2 linked regions of the Cystobacter fuscus DSM 2262 genome follow. The protein of the gene in region 2 interacts with the protein of the main gene of each other region in a pairwise test. Links are inferred from orthologs where the notes say so. Each region holds a gene or a part of one and is shown on either strand. Other genes may lie near its edges.

Region 1 (4,311 bases), on a different replicon or contig from region 2:
GGATGGCTCGTTCAGGCTGGTCCACATGGTCGAGAAAAGCGAGCAAGAGGTACACGGCTCCGGTGTCTACCCGGTCCGTGCCCCTCCCGTCACGCTACTCCGTGCGCTCCGGGGTGGCTTCGTCAGCCGCCACGGGCGCACGCTCCTCCTCGGCCGCCGGAGCCGCCGGAGCCGCTGGAGCCGCCGCCGCGCCCGCCTGGGCCTCTTGCAGTGCACGCGCCGCGCGCTTGCCTTCCTCGATGAGCTTCTTCACCTTCTGCCCACCCTTGCGGCCAATCTCCTCGTAGAAGTTCGGTCCCCGCGTGGCCTTCACCCGGTCTCCGCCCTTCTTGCCGATCTCCTCGTAGAACTTGGCGCCGCGCTCGGCCTTCACCGTCTCGCCGCCCTTACGGCCGATCTCCTCGTAGAACGAGCGGCCGCGCTCGGCCTTCACCGTCGCGCCGCCCTTGCGGCCGATGGTCTCGTAGAACTCGCGACCTCGCTCGTTGCGCACGGTCTCTCCGCCCTTACGCCCCGCCTCAGCCACCGTCATGCTGCCCTTGTTGTCTTTGTCCTGTTGCATGTCCGTCTCCTCCTGCGTTGCCCCGTCCCCACGCGGGTGCCCCTTGCTTGAAAACTTGGGACGGAGGCGCCCCGATGCAAGCAAGCTCTGTACTCCGCCAGCCGTTCACAACCTGAGAGAAGCACCTGAAACCTCAATGATTCCAGGAGCTTGCGCCCAAAAGCCCTCCATGCACGCCAGACTACGGCCTGTCCGCCTGGACGCTTCAATGTTGAGAACACACCAGCCCGCGTTGTGGATTCCCGATAGATCTCCCACCTCGGCCCCCACAGGCGGGCGATCACGACAGGGGTAACGGCCCCGGCGAGCTCTGGCTTGGAATCCGGACACTCGGGCGGGCGGCCCGGAGAGGGCTCGCCTTCCCGTCCGCCACGGGCCCCAGGAGCCGTCCGGGAACGCTCAGTGCCGCGGGGCGGAGCCCTCGTGCTCCAGGGCCTCGAGGGCGGCGGTGATGGCGTCCACGAGCGCCGCCTCCTCGCCCGCTCCTTCCACCCGGGCGCCCTCCCGCGTGACGTAGAACGAGTCCATGGCGCGGTGGGCCTCGGTGGACACCTTGGCCAGGGCGATGCTCGCTCCCGAGCGCGTGAGGGCCGAGGCAATGGCGTGCAGCAGGCCCACGCGATCGCGCGCCAGGACATCCACCACGGTGAAGTCCCGCGAGGCGCGGTTGTCCACCGTCACCCGGGGCGTCACGGGGGGCAGGTGCCGCTGCGGCAGCGAGCCCGCGCGGCGCCGGCGCAGCACCTCCTCGATGGAGGCCGCGCCCGTGAGGACCCGCAGGAGGTCCGCCCGGGCCTGACGCCAGCGCGAGCGCTCCAGGCGCTGTCCCTGGGGCGGCCGCACGTCGAACACGTCCAGCGCCAGCCCATCCGAGGTGGAGACGATGCGCGCGGAGAGGATGTCGATGCGGTGGGCGGACAGCACGCCGGCGAGCAGTGCGAGCAGACCCGGTCTGTCCCGGGCCGCGAGGGTGAGCTCGCTGGAGCCCGCGTCCGGGTGGTGGCGCAAGGCGGCGGCCAGGGGTTGGCGTGCGGCCCGGGCGAGCAGCCGGCCGTGGAGCGTGGCGCGCGCGGGATCCGTCCCGAGGAAGTAGCGCTCCGGGAGGCTGCCTTCCAGCTCGCGTGCCCGCGCCTCGCCGAGCACGCGGGCCCAGCGCGCGTGGAAGCGCTCGCGCACGAGCGGTCCGCCCGTGGGCGCGCTCCGGCCCACCAGGTGCGCGCGCGTCTTGTCATACAGCTCGCGCAGCAGTTGCCCCTTCCACGCCGTCCACATGCGCGGCCCCACCGAGCTGATGTCCGCCCAGGTGAGCAGGTAGAGACAGGTGAGCTTCTCCACGTCCCCCACCCGCTGGGCGAAGTCGGCGATGAGCGCCGGATCGCTCAGGTCCCGGCGCTGCGCGGTGTGGCTCATCGCCAGGTGCTCCTTCACGAGGAACTCGGCCACCTCGCGCTGGCGCGCGGTGAGGCCCAGCCGCTCGCCGAGCGCCACCATCAACAGGCGGCCCTTCTCCGAGTGGTCGCCCCCCATGCCCTTGCCCGCGTCGTGCAGGAGCATGCCCAGGTAGAGCGGGAGCGGGTCCGTCAGCTCGCGCATCTCGCGCGACAGCTCGGGCTCCTGCGCCACGAGTTCTCCGGCGCGCAGGGAGTAGAGGCGGCGCACGGCGAAGAGCGTGTGCACGTCGACGGTGTACACATGGTACAGGTCGTGCTGGTGGTGGGCGGTGACGCGGCCGAACTCGGGCACCACCGCGCCGAGCAGCCCCATGTCATGCAGCTCGAAGAGGAGCTCGCCCCGGGTGCCGGGCCGGGCGAAGAGGGCCTTGAAGGCGGTGGTGACGGCGGGCGTGGCGCGGGCGGCCTCCAGCGCGGGCAGGGCCTGCACCGCCTGTCCCCGGGCCCACGAGTAGAGCGACAGGCCGTGCTCCTCGGCGGTGCGCACGAAGTCGAGCATCGAGGCAGGCTCGCGGGTGAACAACGTGGAGTCGCTCACGGTGAGCTTGCCGTGGAAGACGCGGAAGGGGCCCAGCCGGCGCGCCGGGAGCAAGGAGACGCGGCGCGCGGCGCTCAGCTCCTCGCAGCGGGCGATGAGCGCGTCGGCGGCCTGGCGGATGGCGCTGGCGGCGAGGTAGTCGTCGCGCATGAAGGCCTCCACGGGCAGCACGGGTCCCTGCTGGTAGCCGAGGAAGCGCGCCACCTCCTCCTGCAAGTCGAAGGTGAGCCGGTCCTCCTTGCGTCCGCGCAGGAAGTGCAGGTGGTGGCGGATGCGCAGCAGGAAGTCACGTGCGGCCTTGAGGCGCGCCACCTCCGAGCCCGGGAGGATGGACTGCTGGAGCAGGCCCGTGAGGCCGCGCGTGTGGAAGCGCACCCGGGCGATCCACAGGGCCGTCTCCAGATCGCGCAGACCCCCCTCCCCCTGCTTGAGGTTGGGCTCGAGCAGGAAGACGGAGTCGCCGAACTTCTCGCGGCGGGCGCGCAGCTCCTGGGCCTTCTCCTGGATGTAGGCGTCGGCGCGGTGGGTGAGCAGCCGGGGCAGGACGTTCTGGGTGAAGAGCGCGAAGGTGGCGGCGTCGCCGGTGAGCAAGCGAGCGTCGAGCAGCGCGGTGCGGATGGTCTGGTCACCGTCGGCGGCGCGGATGCATTCCTCGGGCGAGCGGGCGCTCCAGCCGACGGCGCGCTTCAAGTCCCACAGGAGCGTGGGGAAGGCGCGGGCGAGCGGCGTGGCGGCGGCCTCGGGGACGCCCGGGGGGCGCAGGAGGAGCAGATCCAGGTCCGAGTGGGGGGACAGCTCGCGGCGGCCGTAGGAGCCGAGCGACACGAGGGCGAGGCCCGGAGGGGCGTCGAGCTCGGCGGACAGCTCGGAGAAGAGGCCCTGGACGAGCGTGTCGGTGGCGGCGGCGAGCAGACGGCTGGTGGACAGGCCCGCGGCGCCGCCACGGTGGAAGGCCTCGACGTGGGCGGAGGCCTCGCGCAGGTACTCCCGGGCACGGGCCAGACGATCCGCGGGGCCACCTGAGGGAAACACGGGGAGCGAGCCAAAGGTCTCGTGGTGGGTGGCCGTGGGGGGAGACGGGATGGGCGGGACGCTCATGGGAGGGCTCGGAACCGGTCGATCGTCCCGGCCACCATCGCTCAGGTCCGGGCCCGTCCCCAAGCGCGGGAAGTGCCGATCGGGTTACGCGGTGTAGCGAATCCCGCCCCTCATGACTCCTTACGTCTGTACAGTCATGCGACATTTCAGGTAGGAGGAGCCGAAAGATGAGGAGCACACATGAGAGATACTCCTGAATGGAAGGGCGGCCGGATCGGGCCCTATCAAGTCGGCAGTTGCTACCGGGACATCCCAGCGGAGATAGGGCGTATCTACGAAGCCCACCACATCGAGACGGGCGCGCCCGCGCTCGTGCTGCTTCCAACGGAGAACGAGGCGTGGGGCGCGCACTTTGCCTGGAGCATTCGGGTCACGAGCTACGCGCATCCGTCTGCGCACATCATGGAAGTCCAAAACGATTCTGAGGTGGAGGACTCAGCCCTCCACGAACTGACCTTGATGTTCATCCGACTCGCGGGAGCCTCGGCGAGCATCGAGGACCGAAAGGCGGCGCGGGCCCACCTCAGCCACAAGTCCACGCCCCTTGCACGTCGCCGCCGGGTGACGCACTGGGGACTCGCGGGGGCGGGACTGGCCCTGGCGGCCGGAATTCTGCTCTTCCTCTGGACACACCCTCTCCAAGAGTCGCAGATGCGTCACGA
Region 2 (4,058 bases):
AGAGATGGCCAGGGAGAATCCCACCCGCTTCCCGGGTTTCCCTGGGTGGCCGTCGAGGCGGCGTGCCAGTCGGGCGGAGGCTTCCCCGCTCCCCCCGCGCGGAGGTTCACGGAGGGTCAAAACAACAGCGTCCGGCCCGGGGGAACGAGCCACACCTGCTCCAGGAGGTTCACCGCGCCCTGGTCATGGGCGTCATGCCGCACGGTGACGGCCTGGATGCCGAGCAGCACGGCGAAGGCCGCCAGCCCAGCCAGGAGAGGAGCACGTCCGGGCCGCTCCCCGGCCGAGGCCAGACGAACGAAGACCCAGAGCGCCACGCCGAGCAGCACGAGCCCCAGGGCGAGGCCCGCCACCGGGTTGGGCAGGCCGAGCAGGTTCAGCACGTTCGGGGGCACGTAGCCGGCCCGGAGCAGCGGCACGGCCAGCCCGAGCACCACGTTGGAGACGTCGTCCGGGACGTAGTTGACGAAGGTGGCCAGTCCCGTGAACACGATGGAGGTGGTGCACAGCGCGGCGGCGACGCCTGCCCAGGCCCTCCGTCGCGCGCTCCGTGCGTGCTCCAGCAGCAGGCCCACGGGCAGCAGGAGGAAGGGCACGAGTCCCGTCAGGTGGCGGGGGCCCGTCGTCCAGCCCCAGGAGTCATAGGAGAAGGACGAGGTGAAGTAGGTGTAGCCGAGCAGCAGCGCCACCGTGAGCCCCAGGTGCGCCCGCATCTCCGGGCGGGTGCGCGCCTCGCGTGCGAGCACGCCCAGTCCGGGCAGCGCGAGCAGCAGGAAGGGCGAGAGGGTGAACAGGCCCCGGAGCGGGGAGAAGAAGGAGAGGGCGAAGGCGCGCGGATCCGGGTAGCGGATGCCGAGGAAGCCCCCCAGGTGCCAGGGCTGGTAGGCCGCGTCGTTGAGGTGCTTGTACCCCGTCTCGAGCGGGTGCCCGAAGGCCGCCTGGTGGTAGAGCATCAACCCCGCCACGAAGGGCAGGGCCCCGAGCACGGCGAGTCCGGTGCCCTGGAGCAACCGGCGCGCGCGGGCCCGGGAGGGCTCCTCGCGCCAGAACACGCTCAGCGCGGCGTACAGCACCAGGCCCAGCACGCCCAGGCCCCCGGTGTACTCGGCGGCCAGCGTGGCGCCCGCGCAGGCTCCCGCCACGAGGTAGCCCCACGGCTTCCACTCGTCGCGCGCCACCCGCCACAGCGCGTAGAAGCCGCCGAAGAGCAGCACCGCGGTCGTCTGATGGCTCATGAAGAGCAGCGAGTAGCTGAACGCCAGCGAGCCCAGCCCGTAGGTGATCGTCACCGCGTCGGCCACTCCAGCGGACACGTAGGCCCCGAGGAAGCGGCGCACGAGTCCCAGCAAGAGCAGCGTGGGCAGCACCGTGAGCACGAGCCGGCTGAAGAAGACGAGGGGCACCTCGCCCACGGAACGGAGCGTGCCGCCGCCCGCCGCGCGCAGCACGCCGTAGACGGGCACCGCGGCGAAGGACAGCAGCGGCGCCTTGGACGGGTAGTACTTCCCGTCCTTCACCGACAGGTCCCCCACGTAGCCGAAGTCACGCAGCGCCCGGTTGATGTCGAGCGTGCCGTACTCCACCAGGGCGCGTGTCTGCCACAACCGGCACAGCTCGTTGGGCGAGCGCAGGCCGGGGTGGTACGGGAAGAGCAGCACGTACAGCGCCACCAGCGCCGCCAGGACTGCTCGGGACGGGACGCTCACAGCGCGTCGCTGCCGCGTTCCCCCGTGCGGATGCGCACGGCCTCGTCCACGGGGATGACGAAGATCTTCCCGTCGCCGATCTTCCCTTCCGTGCCGGAGCGCGCCGCGCGCACGATGGCGTCCACCACGCGCTCGGCCAGGTCGTCGTCCACCACCACTTCCACCTTCACCTTGGGCAGGAAGTCCACCACGTACTCGGCGCCCTTGTAGAGCTCCGTGTGGCCCTTCTGCCGGCCGAACCCCTTCACCTCCATCGCGGTGAGGCCTCGCACTCCCACCTCGTGCAGCGCGTCCTTCACGTCGTCGAGTTTGAACGGCTTGATGATGGCTTCGATCTTCTTCATTGCGCACCTCCCGTGGCCCGCGCCACGGCGAAGAGGCTCATTCCCACGGGCAGCGTCACCCGGCTCTCCGCCTTGGCGAACAGTGGGGCGAGCCGATCATAGACCTTGAGCTGCAACTTGGGCACCGAACGACGACGCATCACCCGGCTGTTCATGAACCAGCCGGGAACACCCACCAGGTTCATCCACTCCAACGTCTCCACCTCGAAGCCGTTGCCCTCCAGCACCTGGAGCAGCCCCTCCTTCGTGTAGCGGCGGTGGTGGCCCACGGCCTCGTCGATGCTGCCAAAGAGCCGCGGCAGCGCCGGCACGAGCACCACCACGCGTCCCCCGGGCGGGAGGATCTGCCGGAAGCGGCGCACCGCCGAGGCGTCGTCGGGGATGTGCTCCAGCACGTTGGACAGCACGATGGTGTCCAGCCGCTCGGCCTTCAAGGACTCCCAGTCGGCCAGCGCCACGTCCGACAGGTAGGGCCGGACATGGGGGCGGCCCCGGAACTTGTTCTTCAGCCGGTCCACGTAGAAGCGGTCCACCTCGAGCGCGATGAGCAGCTCCAGCCCCGGCTCCAGCTTCTCGGTGATGGTGCCGATGCCCGCGCCGATCTCCAACACGCGCCGGCCCAGGTGCTCGCGGAATCGCTGGCCGAGCCACGCGTTGTAGTTGTTGGCGCCGTCCATGCGCTCGAGCGTGGTGTAGCCCTCGTGCTGGTTGTCCGCGTCGTCGCGCACCGTGGCGTAGCGCACGAGCGTGCGCAGCCGCGACCACTGGGACGCCAGGGGCTGGTGCGGCGGCGTGTCCAACCCCACCGGCACCTCCGCCAGCCGGTAGAGCTGCGCCGCCAGCTTCACCACGATCTCCGCGTCCACCGCGTCGTCGTCGCTGGTGAGCGCCACGGACTTGAGCGCCTCGGTGCGGAAGGCGCGCTGGCCACAGAGGGGATCCGTGAGCGTCACGTCGGTGACGAAGCGGGTGATCTGGCCCAACGCCCGGTCCGCCAGCACGCTCGCGCCGAGCCCCGTGCCCGCGCGGTTGCCGAACACCGCGTCCGCCCGATCCTCCTGGATGGGACGGCACAGCGCCTCGCAGGACTCCAGCGAGTAGGCCCCATCCGCGTCCTGGAGCACCGTGATGCCGCCCTTGACCCGGTCCAACGCCGTCCGGATGGCCACGCCCTTGCCGGCCACGCCCGGGATGACCTGTACGTTGGGGGAGGAAGGCGCGTCCAGGGGACCGTCTCCCACGAGGATGACCTCGGTCTCGTTCCGCTGGGCGAGCGCCCGCGCGAAGCGCGACGCGGCCGGAGCGGACAGGGGGGTATAGGGGATGACGATCGATACGGAGGGGCTCACGGCTTCGTGCCTATCACAACCCCGGGCTTCCGCGTGGGAGGGGACGCACTCTTCGGAAAGGCGACATCCGAGGCCGCCCGGTCTCACGGCGGCTTGTCCCGTGAGGGCGGGGCGCCAGGTTGCGGCCTTCTCCCCTTTCGAATCGAAGGTGGACCCGGTGTCGAATGACTTTCCACCCGCCCCCTGGTGGCTCCGCGGACAGATGTATGCCTCCCTCTGGTGGGTGCCCGCCCAGCGCCTCCAAGCTCCGCCCGGCACGATCTTCCGGTTCTCGCCCCGGCTGCTCCGAGGGGCCGAGTGGTCCATCCCCCAGGACAGTCCCCTGGCCTCGCTCGGCCTCGCGGGCGCGCGCCCGTGGGTGAGCTTCCAGGCCCGGGACTTCGAGTGGACCCTGCCCGCGGCGGTTCCCGTGGACTGACTCAGGAACTGGGGGCCACCACGCCCTTGTTCTGGCGGAAGGGCTGGGCCTTGCCGTACGTCAGCGAGCGCCACAGCCACTCGGCCGGACCGAAGCGGAAGCGGGCGAGCCACACATGGCTGAAGGCCACCTGCACCGCGAAGACGGCCAGGGTGAGCGCGATGCTCGCCGCGGGGCCCACCCGGCCCATCAGTCCCAGGCCGAAGCCGTAATACATCAGCAGGCTGAGCACGCTCTGGGC

What was found. Proteins that work in one complex are often made in the same cells at the same time.
Region 1: the proteins of D187_RS23515 (region 2) and glnD interact in binary tests that used the Escherichia coli proteins (3 or more experiments, as listed by UniProt). The link is inferred for Cystobacter fuscus DSM 2262 from one-to-one orthologs.

What each region holds. Positions count from the first base shown.
Region 1 is NZ_ANAH02000067.1:149,555-153,865, forward strand. What follows is about bases 762-4,014. They hold glnD ([protein-PII] uridylyltransferase), read right to left. Parts: upstream 3,650-4,014; coding sequence 962-3,649; downstream 762-961. Other genes in these bases: D187_RS51335 (hypothetical protein), read left to right, coding at 3,830-4,014. In the rest of the region: D187_RS44605 (hypothetical protein), read right to left, coding at 1-55; D187_RS44610 (general stress protein), read right to left, coding at 95-562; more of D187_RS51335, read left to right, coding at 4,015-4,311.
Region 2 is NZ_ANAH02000013.1:224,548-228,605, forward strand. What follows is about bases 377-3,376. They hold D187_RS23515 (P-II family nitrogen regulator), read right to left. Parts: upstream 2,051-3,376; coding sequence 1,703-2,050; downstream 377-1,702. Other genes in these bases: D187_RS23510 (hypothetical protein), read right to left, coding at 377-1,706; D187_RS23520 (bifunctional glycosyltransferase/class I SAM-dependent methyltransferase), read right to left, coding at 2,047-3,376. Outside these bases: more of D187_RS23510, read right to left, coding at 117-376; more of D187_RS23520, read right to left, coding at 3,377-3,399; D187_RS23525 (hypothetical protein), read left to right, coding at 3,602-3,817; D187_RS23530 (DUF418 domain-containing protein), read right to left, coding at 3,819-4,058. UniProt on the Escherichia coli protein: P-II indirectly controls the transcription of the glutamine synthetase gene (glnA). P-II prevents NR-II-catalyzed conversion of NR-I to NR-I-phosphate, the transcriptional activator of GlnA. When P-II is uridylylated to P-II-UMP, these events are reversed.